DNA from 2 places in the Peribacillus sp. B65 genome. Region 2 is predicted to be linked to the other one. Evidence: riboswitches for the same ligand, from Rfam matches in the RefSeq annotation. Region 2 holds a riboswitch; the other holds the start of a gene.

Region 1 (5,641 bases), 240 kb from region 2:
TTGGTTTGGCATTGTCCCTTTTGCTTTGTCGATGTTCGTAAGGAAAAATATCAAAAAATAAAACAGATGTCCTGAATTTAGGGCATCTGTTTTTTTATTGTTCTTACTTATCCCAATGCCCTATCAGAAAGGTAAAATAACCCTCCGTTGATGATGGATATTCGGATGTTGGGTTCATATTGAGCTTTTAAGGCATCTTTTTCGGTAAAATAGCTCTCACTTTTTTCTTCCATATCCTTGTAAAAATGCTCCAATAAATTCAAGTCATTCTGCCAGCGAAGCATTGCTTCCTCTGCCCAGGAATGGTCATCATCCTCGAAACTGGTCCTGATGTATGTATCCAGTCTTGCCAATCCGCTCTTGGGCATTATGAGCGGTGAAAGCGTAAAGGAGTAATCCGGTATTTTGGGGGTGACCTTTATCGGTAAAACCCGATGGTGAAACCTTTCCATGATCTCACCTGAGATTAAATTCAAACCGATCGACATGAAGGTATCCTTTTTACGATCGCATTGATAGGATATTTTCACATTCAGGGTCAGCCAAGGAAACAAAGGATTATTTCCCCCTTTTGATGGAGGGGTATCCTCAAAAAGTCTAGTATATCCTGCCAGCTTTTTGGTAGATTGAATAATCTGGTGAAGGCGAGGGGAGCCAAAATGAATCATTTCTCCCTTTAAATCGGATGGAGCTAGTTCTGGATCGGTAATGAAAGTCATCTGTGCTGGGTTTGGAACGCCGCCTGTTTTTTCTAGATAATGCCAATAAAAGGGTCTGTTCATTAATTCTTTATCCATATCAATCGTCAATTGGACTGTAAGGTGGGTTGGTGCATTATCCAGTATTTCACAATCATTGGCTTTAAAGTAAGTTATTAAAAAATCATGAATTTCCCGTTGCTGCATGAACCTCACCTTCCTTCATTGATTGGGCGAATTGGATTAACGATGAAAAATTATCCATCTTGATTTTCATTTCGCCCTCTGTTTTGGATTCGCCGACTACATCAATCAAATATTCTTCAATGTTGTTAATATCCAGTTTGGTTAGAATATCATCCAATTCGCCGATTACTTTCTCGAATAAATTTATTTTTTCATATAGTAACTTTAGAATATGTTCTTCCACTGTATTTTTCGTGGCAAAGTTATAAATCATCACATCTTCTTCCTGACCAAGGCGGTGTATCCGTCCGATTCTCTGTTCGAGCCTCATCGGGTTCCATGGCAGGTCAAAATTAATCAAGTGATGGCAAAACTGAAGGTTTATCCCTTCTCCGCCAGCTTCTGTTGCAATCAATACCTGTATATTTTTTTGGAATAATTCTCGCATCCAGTCTTTCTTTCCGCGCTTAAAACCGCCTCGGAAAGGAACTGAAGAAATTCCATTCTGCTGTAGGTACCATTGTAGATATAGCTGAGTCGCCCGGTATTCGGTAAAGATAATGACTTTATCATCAATTTTCTTGATCAGTTCCAAAGCTTTTTCAGCCTTTGAGTTCTGAACCGTTTCATTCACTTTAGAAAATAAATCATCAAGCTTTGCCAAAAAGTCAGGGGAAGGCTGATCATATTTATTTTTCATATTCTTTAATGTATAAAAGACCGCCTCTCTGCTGCTGCATGCTTCCCTTTGGAGAGTGAGAGCCGAAAAGGCGCTTCCTTTAGAACCATCCGAAATAGGTTTGAATTTGGAAACAGCATCGTACAATGCTTGTTCCGTTGGAGAAAATTCAATGGTGATGGTCTCCACATGCCGTTTTGTCCATTCAATGCCAGTATCGGCCCGCCGGTTTCGAATCATGACAGTGTTGACAAGTTCCTTTAGGTGTTCATCTTCAATAATGTTCCGGCCTTTCCCTTTATACTTTTCTGAAAAAAGTGAGGCATTTCCCAAGTGGCCTGGTTTCAATAACGAAACGAGGTGGAAAATTTCCTCGACTTTATTTTGAATCGGAGTGGCTGTCAGGAGTAAACAAAATTTCTTTTTCAGATTTTGGACGAATTCATAGTTCTTCGTCTTATTATTTTTAAGTTTATGAGCTTCATCAATAATGATGAAGTCGTATTCCTGCTTGAAAATGATATCTCGATGTGGAGCTCGTTTCGCTGTATCAATGGATGAAATGACCACATCACAGGAGTCCCAAACATAGCTTTTTCTCTGAACGACTGCCGGTATATGAAACTTGGTATTCAATTCAAAAGCCCATTGTGTGACAAGGGAAGCCGGAACAAGGATCAAAACTTTTTTTACAAGGCCCCTAATCATATACTCTTTTAGGATCAATCCAGCTTCAATTGTTTTTCCGAGCCCTACCTCATCAGCTAAAATGGCCTTTCCATTCATCTTTTCCACCACTTGCTTGGCTGCTTCCAATTGATGGGGAAGCGGGGTTAACTGCGGAAGGTGCTTGGGCGCCTGTAAACCTTCAAAATCAGGGATGATAAGATTTTCCTCCATTTGAACCGCGAGCTTATAAAGCTCCCAGTTTCCCCATGGACCGTCATTTTCCATCTTTTGCAGAAACTCGTCATTCCATTCAGAATTAAAGGATATATTGATTTTCATAGAAATAACTCCCTCTTAAATCATATTTTCCTTAATAAAAGGTCAAAACCCGAACATTTCATATGTGAAGTAAGAAAAATATTTCTCTTCAAAAGATATTGCAGAGATAAGTTTCTTAGGGTAGGATATAAGTATATTTAGAAAATTCCAATTTCCCAACGCTACAAAGAATCTTTGTACATCGATTTTGCAGTTCGCGTTTTCTTAGTATGGGCTATAGACTTCTAATTTATCCAAGATTACTGAAGGAGACCAATCAAACGGTTTCTGAGGTTTCAGGAGAATTGGCAGAGAATGCATTCCACGATGCTCAGAGGTTTTACCGATGTTTGGTGGCTTATTCGCTTCCTTTCATTGGTAGACCATTTATATGCGGGTGAAGATAAGGGGAGAGACTACGGATGTAGCGCCGAAGGAGCAAACTTAGCAGTGAATCTCTCAGGCAAAAGAACTCTTATTGGACGCAACTCTGGAGAGCGCCGCCCGTTTTGGGACGGCCACCAAAGGGGAAAACCTATTACATAGGTAAACTTTCAGGTTTCAGGACAGAGAAAAAGCTCAAACGGGCTTTCTCTGTCCTTTTTTGTGCTTTTTTCACATCATGAATCAGGATATATCTGATGCGTAATGACAAGAAGCTTTTGATAATGAAGCCAATTAATTTAAAAAAATCTGAAGGGGGTCATTTTTTGACCGATTTAAAAAGAACACCACTATTTGAGGTTTATCGTGAATACGGAGGTAAAACGATTGATTTTGGCGGCTGGGAACTTCCTGTCCAATTTTCGGGTATAAAGGACGAACATGAAGCCGTACGTACAAAAGCGGGGTTATTCGATGTTTCCCATATGGGTGAAGTCGATGTTAAGGGTCCTGGGAGCCTTTCCTTTTTACAAAAGATGCTGACTAATGATATATCAAAGCTGAAACAGGGCGGTGCCCAATATTCCGCCATGTGTTATGAAAACGGAGGCACGGTTGATGATCTAATCGTGTATAAAAGGTCTGAGGATGACTATCTGCTCGTGGTCAATGCAGCGAACACAGAAAAAGATTTCAATTGGCTGCAAGCTCATTTATCGGAAGATGTCCAAATCAAGAATGTATCTAGTGACTATACACAGCTGGCACTTCAAGGGCCAGCTGCAGAGAAGATTTTACAAAAACTATCGGGAAATACTGCTTTAAGTGAAATTGGATTTTTCAAGTTCAAGGAAAATGTCATGATTAACGGTATCTCCACGATGGTATCCCGTACTGGATACACTGGTGAGGATGGCTTTGAGATATATAGTGACAGTGAAAATGGTCCAGCCCTTTGGAAGGCGATTATGGATGCCGGAAACGAAGAGGGAGTTCAGCCGATTGGTTTAGGTGCTCGTGATACCCTGCGTTTTGAAGCGAAACTGCCGTTGTATGGGCAGGAGCTTTCAGCAGACATCACCCCGATAGAAGCCGGGATTGGTTTTGCAGTAAAAGTCGATAAGGAAGTTGATTTTTTCGGGAAAGCCGTTCTTGCTGAGCAAAAGGAGAAAGGAGCTCCTCGCAAGCTTGTGGGAATTGAAATGATAGACCGTGGCATTCCACGTCATGGGTATAAGGTCTACAGCGGTGATAAAGTCATTGGCGAGGTCACGACCGGTACCCAATCACCAACGTTGAAGAAAAACGTGGGTTTGGTACTTATCGATAAGGAATTTTCAGTGCTGGATGCGGAAGTCGAAGTGGAGATCCGTTCCAAACGTTTGAAAGCCGTTATAATACAAACACCTTTTTATAAAAAACCACGTAAATAGAGGGGAATGGTCATTAGATGAAACATCGTTATTTACCCATGACAGAGCAAGATAAACAAGAAATGCTGAAAGCGATAGGGGTATCCACTGCTGAAGAACTTTTCAATGATATCCCTGAGAGCGTTCGTTTTCAAGGAGAATACGATATCAAGCCTGCTAAATCGGAACCAGCATTAATGAAAGAATTATCAAGGCTTGCTGCCAAGAATGCGGATCTTAAAAACTATGCCTCCTTCCTTGGTGCGGGTGTCTATGACCATTATGCACCGGTCATCGTCGATCATGTTCTATCCCGTTCTGAATTTTACACGGCTTATACACCCTATCAGCCTGAAATTTCACAGGGAGAGCTTCAAGCAATCTTTGAATATCAAACGATGATATGTGAATTGACGGGCATGGATGTGGCTAACTCCTCCATGTATGACGGCGGGACAGCGCTGGCTGAAGCAGCCATGCTTGCTTCAGGACAGACACGCCGCAAGAAGATTCTCATTTCAGGAACCGTTCATCCTGAATCAAGAGAAGTCGTGAAGACATATGCGAAAGGGCAACGCGTGGAAGTGATCGAAATTCCTTATAAAGACGGTGTGACGGACTTAGCTGCTTTAAAGGAATTGGCGAATGAGGACATTGCAGGAGTGATCGTGCAATATCCGAACTTTTTTGGCCGGATCGAGCCATTGAAGGAAATGGAAGAAATCATTCATGGCGTCAAATCCATGTTTATCGTTTCCAGTAATCCGCTTGCATTGGGAGCTTTGACATCCCCTGGTGCACTCGGTGCAGATATCGTAACGGGGGATGCTCAGCCATTCGGCATTCCAGCGGCATTCGGTGGACCTCATTGTGGATATTTTGCGGTTACTAATAAACTTGTTCGGAAAGTTCCAGGCCGACTCGTCGGTCAAACCGTGGATGAAAATGGTAAAAGGGGATTTGTACTAACGCTACAAGCTCGTGAACAGCACATTCGCCGTGACAAAGCCACATCCAACATTTGTTCCAATCAAGCTTTGAATGCGTTGGCAGCTTCTGTTGCAATGACCGCCCTTGGGAAAAAGGGTGTCAAGGAAATGGCCGTGCAAAATATTCAAAAAGCACATTATGCGAAAAAAGCAATTATGGCAGTAGGGGTGGAAGTGATATTCGACGGTCCTTCGTTCAATGAATTTATCATTAAACTGCCTGCTTCGTTTTCAGAAATCAATAAAAGCCTTTTTGAAAAAGGGATGATCGGCGGCTTTGATTTAGGGACGGTTTATCCTGAGCTG
Region 2 (5,641 bases):
CTCTCCCACAACTGTCATCCGCTTATTCAATTTAGTACATTTAGAATAGTTGTTGAGCATAATTATGTCAAGCATTTTTGAAAGCGCTAACAATACTATTCTAAAATATTTATTTCGAATTATCATAAGATCAACCAGATATCTTTGTTTTTTTAAAACGGACAGATTTTTTACTCACCGAGTTGGAAAATATGGAGCGGCAACTATCTGGACAAACACCGCAAATAGAATCAAAGGATTTCTTGACTCTTAATTCCCCGCTATCTCTCTCTGATTCGCCTGATCCACCTTCGTTTTGCCCATCTTATAAATCGCAATCAGCATAATGAACCATACAGGTGTAACGAATAAGGCAACACGAGTGTCGTCCGCAAGTGCAAGAACCACAAGGACGAACGCTAGGAAAGCAAGGATCAAGTAATTGGAAATTGGATAAAGTGGTAATTTAAATTTGCTCTTTTTCACTAGATCTGGCCTTGTTTTACGGTATTTCAAATGACTGATGACTGTAATTCCCCAAATAAAGATGAAACATACTGTAGAAATACTTGTAATCAAGGTAAATACACCTTCAGGCATTAAATAGTTCAAAACAACGGAAATTAAAATGACAACAGTTGAAAAGAACAATGCATTGGAAGGTACTTTTCGGTCATTAAGTTTTGCAAACGGTACAGGTGCATTTTTATCTTTGGCAAGTGAATATACCATCCGGCTTGTACTGAAGATTGCGCTGTTACATGCCGAAGCAGCCGATGTTAGGACGACAAAATTAACGATACCAGCTGCACCAGCGATACCTACAGCCACAAATACTTGGACGAATGGGCTTTCCGTTGGGATGATTGCGTTCCACGGATAAACACTCATAATGACAATAAGTGCGCCAATGTAGAAAATTATAATCCGAATAGGAATATTATTGATCGCTTTGGGGATAACTTTTTCTGGATTTTCTGTTTCACCTGCTGTAAGTCCTACAAGTTCAATGCCCACAAACGCAAACACTACCATCTGGAATGAGAGGACAAAACCATTTATTCCATTTGGGAACATCCCTTCGTGTCTCCATAGATTCGTGAAACTTGCTGCGCCTGAATCAGTGGAAAAGCCTTTAATAATCATGAAAATACCGATAACAATTAGTGCTAGGATAGCGATGACCTTAATTAATGCGAACCAGAATTCCATTTCGCCAAAAAGTTTTACGGTTGCAAGATTCATAAATAGCAGAATGACTAGTGCAATTAATCCTGGCATCCATTGCGGTACGGAAGGAAACCAATACTGAGTATAAAGACCAACTGCCGTTAAGTCGGCCATTGCGATTGAAATCCAGCAAAACCAGTAGGTCCAGCCGGTTACAAATGCAGCCATATTACCTAAATAGTCTCTTACAAAGTCAACAAAGGAATGATAGTTCAAATTAGATAAGAGCAGTTCTCCAAGTGCGCGCATGATTAAGAAGCAAATGATGCCTGTAATCATGTAAGCAAATAGAATTGATGGCCCGGCTAAATGAATAGATTTTCCTGCCCCAAGAAATAATCCCGTTCCGATTGCCCCTCCAATAGCTATGAGTTGTACGTGCCTGTTTTTTAGCCCTCTATCCAACTTTTGTTCCTGCATAAGATTTCCCACCTTCTACTTTTTTAGGCTACTTGGAATTTTCCCCTTTTAAAGGGTCAGCCTTTCAATGAGTGTGAATTAATAGCGTACTGGAGACTGTCTCACCGCTGTAAGCGTTTTCTTTGATGGGTACTGGATATAGATTTTTAAACTAAAGCTACCAACCATTTTTGAAAATATAGCATTAATTGTACAAATCAAAGGATAGATCATTTATCTACAGATCTCAATTAACACTCCTCTCTTTTTATCTTCCCAAGTACAAAAAAGGGCAGAGGAAAGATAGGTATTTTCCTACCTTCCTCTGTCCTTTTACCTGAGAGTTTAACTCCTTCGGTGGCCTATGGCTCTCTTCAGAGACGCGTCCAATTGTAGTCCTTTTACCTGAGAGATTAGTTCCTGCTTTTATAGGATTTGCTCCTTCGGTGCTAAACATTGTTTAGACTCTCCCACAATCATCATCCGCTGATATAAAGTTGTTTTAATAGTTGTATATTATCGGTTTTTAATGGATATTTCAATGATTATCTGAAAAAACTCTATTTTCTGAAATCTAAAAATGGACAAATTTGAACTTTATGATCAGGATATTTTAGAAGTTATTAGCTATGAAAAATCAAGCTTATTAGCAGCTTTTCTATGTTGTTAGAAATCCCAAACTCGCTTATGTATATGCAAAAATATCGGCATTTTTCGATTGACAATACGGCAAAATTCAAAGCCGGGAGAGGAAATAATATCTATAGTTTTAACATAATTGATGTATGGAAAAAGAGAAAATTCGAGACTCGCGAAATTCCTTGCAGCAGTAAAGATTGTCTAGGAGCTTCCTCCCTAAGTTCAACAGTATTTTCAGAAGCCTGCTCTTCTTTAGCAACTTCCTCTTTGTCCCCACCACCAACTGTATTAGCTATGATGACAAATGCTAGAACCCATCCCCACCACTTCTTTGGCTTCTTTAGCTTGAGTTTCTTTTCCTTAACCATTTTAACCTTATACCCCCTTTACAGTTTTTCTGACGGACTGATGTAAACAAAAATAGAATAACATAATCTGGGTCAATAGGGTTTATATTTATCATCACGTATCCATTTTCACAATGCTTGACGTGTTAACGAAACCATTCCCGATTCATTTTACCAGCTTCTTTTAAAACATATTCATAAAGTATGATCAAATCTATATATACTTATTATTTTTGTATATTTCTTTTATAGATAGTAAGATATTTCACTAACAAATATTCACATCAAAAAAGGGAGGTGAATACTCAACTTAGCAAGTAAATATACCATTCGAAAGAAGTTTTGCTTTAAAATAGAAAAAGTCATTGGAGCTCATAGCAACAATGACTTTATTATATAATCACTTTTCTAATATAAAAAATGAATTCCATTAATCGTTAAATAGGAATAAAGAATGTCTTAAACAATTTTTTTAGTAAATCATACAATTTAAATATACTCGTTCTAATTCCTTTGGTTTAACAGATGTATTATAAGGCATATAAAGAGAAAGTCCCAAGTACTTAAATAGATGCGCTGTATACCTGTAAACAATGCTTCATAAAACCATAAAGCTTTTGAAAAATAATTTTCTTCATTCGCGGTCATTTATTGATATTCAATTCTGGTAAAAAAAAATGTACATTCAAGACACATCTGATTTAAAGTAAGGTGAACTTGTAGCAATAACTTCATTTGTTTCAACATTGCTGTATCCGTTTCTACGATTGATCATGTTTGGTTAGTACGGTTTCCAATATAGCTTAAAATTTCTGGTGAATTGATCAATGTTTCTGTTTCTTCTATATAATACTTTTTAACGAATCAATATATTCTAAGCATGGTGTAGCTCCGTACATTTCTTTAAAAAGACTCGTTAAGGACTTTTTATTCGCAAAGTAATAGAAAGATGCGAAAGAAAATTAAAGAAACATTTACTTTTTGCCCCTTCGGGCGTTTTATGTGCCCATATAATCGCACAGTTTGTGTCAACTCTACAATAGGTCTTATAGAACTAACCAATGGTTTGTCACCATTTTCAATAAACATATTAAATATTCCGCTATACTAAATCTTTTAAACTAGGCTGAATTTTAGAAGGCCGTTTTGCTTTTTAACTGTGCATAATCCATGTAAGAGTATAGTGGCATGGCAAGGAAAGCTACTTTAAAGGCGGTTAGTAAACTATCAAGCTTATCTTAATTTTTTTAAGGCACCGCTCCATGCAATCGTTTGATCTAACATTGCATTTACATTCCCAAGGTGTAAATCAGCTGGTTTAAACGTCTTGAAGTTTTCAAAGTCTGTAAATAGCGATAATGTTGGATTTACCCGAACGTCCGCAACTAGTAATTCCCCTAAGATGCCACGCAAATGTTCAGCTGCACGGGCTCCGCCAGTTGAACCATAGCTCACGATGCCCGCAGCTTTGTTGTTCCATTCATCACGTGCGGAATCAAGTGCGTTTTTTAGGGCCCCTGTAATACTGTGATTGTATTCTTGTACGATAAACACAAAACCATCCAAGCCAGAAAGTTTTTCTGACCAAGCTAATAATCCTGGTTCTTTACCAGTGCCTTCTCCAACAAATGGCAAGTTAAAATCTACGATATCGACGATTTCATAATTTGCGTCTTTTCGTTCATCAGCTATTTCTTTTACCCAACTTCCTACTTGTGGACTTACGCGTCCTATACGTGTGCTTCCTAAGATAATTCCGATATTTAATTTTCCCAATGTTTTCTCCTCCTCGTTAATGACTGGCAAATAAATTGGTTAAGAATAAAAACCTCATAATTTGTTTGATTACATATTTTCTATCTCTTCCACTAACGTGTAGTACCCACCTTCTGTTTCTTCAATGAGATGGTTTATTTTGTTAAGATGTTCTCTAAATTCACTTTTTTCTAACCAATTTTTATGAAAATCAATACTCTCAAAGGTAGTTACCATAATTGCCTTATTATTTTCTACAGAACGATGCCAACGACTGCTGATCCAACCAGGAACACCTTGTGATCCCTTCTTAAAATTGAGTAGTTCTTCAGCTTGGATAGCAACCAATTCATCTAGTTTGCCTGGTTTAGCTGTAAATACATTAATCCATACTATTGTATTACTTGATTTCATATTCATAATCTCCTGTCATTTAACATATTTTTTTCAATTCATTAATAATTGGCATCTCTTTTTATCATTAAAGGGTGTCAGTGCTGACTGTCATTATTTTTAATAAAAAACTAGGGAGTTAAAGCCCTAGTAAATATTTGCACACTCTCAGTTATAAATGCCTCCAGGGATACGGTTGGATAGTTTTCATCGGCATCCAGGTTGTTCATAAAGGCTCCAAAATTCATCATCATGAACGACAGTGCCTGAAGCTCTGGTTCAGTGTGAATAAGCTTTCCTTTCTCATACATCGTGTTAAAATAGTTTGTTAAAATTTTCAGTAACTGTCGAGGGTGCTTTTGTGTTTTTTCTCGAAACCCAGGTAAATTGCCTTCCTCCTTGATACTTATCATAATCATTTTACGGTTACGATTCATGATTTCATGATATGTTCGACTGATCAGTTGTAAGTCTGAATGTAAGTCCCACACGATTTGCTCTTCATTAAAAAGTATTGTCATCTCTTCGGCATAATGATATCGATCAAATGCTGTTTCTAGAAGATTTAGCTTGCTTCCAAACCGACGAAACAGTGTTTTTTCACTCAAACCTGCGGCACCAGCAATTTCCTGAGTAGTAACAGCATTGTATCCCTTCTCTGCGATTAGATCGATTGCCGCCAACAGCAGCTTATCATCGGTACTTAGCTTATTACTGCTGCTCATGCTCTCACTTCCCCTGAATAGACTGTCAGTACTTACTGACTTTATGTTTTATTCTATTCAGCTGTTTTAAAATTGTCAAGGAAATATTTCCAGCAATACATATTCTTTTTAAGACGGTAGGCCAATCCAAATGATAGAAACTTATTGGGGAATTAACACCAAGCCCATTCAGGA

Evidence for each region. Region 2 has a riboswitch for glycine ahead of ACSR9O_RS07630 (amino acid permease). Riboswitches for the same ligand answer to the same signal wherever they lie in the genome.
Region 1: linked by a shared signal. The riboswitch ahead of gcvT (glycine cleavage system aminomethyltransferase GcvT) and the one ahead of ACSR9O_RS07630 (amino acid permease) in region 2 are both predicted to bind glycine.

Annotation. Positions count from the first base shown of each region.
Region 1 covers NZ_CP195840.1:1,788,279-1,793,919, forward strand. The annotation lists gene ACSR9O_RS08805 (YqzE family protein) at 1-61, shown strand, start outside; gene ACSR9O_RS08810 (YqhG family protein) at 108-905, opposite strand; gene ACSR9O_RS08815 (DEAD/DEAH box helicase) at 883-2,571, opposite strand; glycine riboswitch at 2,948-3,035, shown strand; glycine riboswitch at 3,039-3,122, shown strand; gene gcvT (glycine cleavage system aminomethyltransferase GcvT) at 3,261-4,367, shown strand; gene gcvPA (aminomethyl-transferring glycine dehydrogenase subunit GcvPA) at 4,385-5,641, shown strand, end outside.
Region 2 covers NZ_CP195840.1:1,553,077-1,558,717, reverse strand. The annotation lists gene ACSR9O_RS07630 (amino acid permease) at 250-1,629, opposite strand; glycine riboswitch at 1,932-1,988, opposite strand; glycine riboswitch at 1,992-2,091, opposite strand; gene ACSR9O_RS07625 (hypothetical protein) at 2,370-2,615, opposite strand; gene ACSR9O_RS07620 (NADPH-dependent FMN reductase) at 3,828-4,370, opposite strand; gene ACSR9O_RS07615 (antibiotic biosynthesis monooxygenase family protein) at 4,440-4,763, opposite strand; gene ACSR9O_RS07610 (TetR/AcrR family transcriptional regulator) at 4,874-5,467, opposite strand.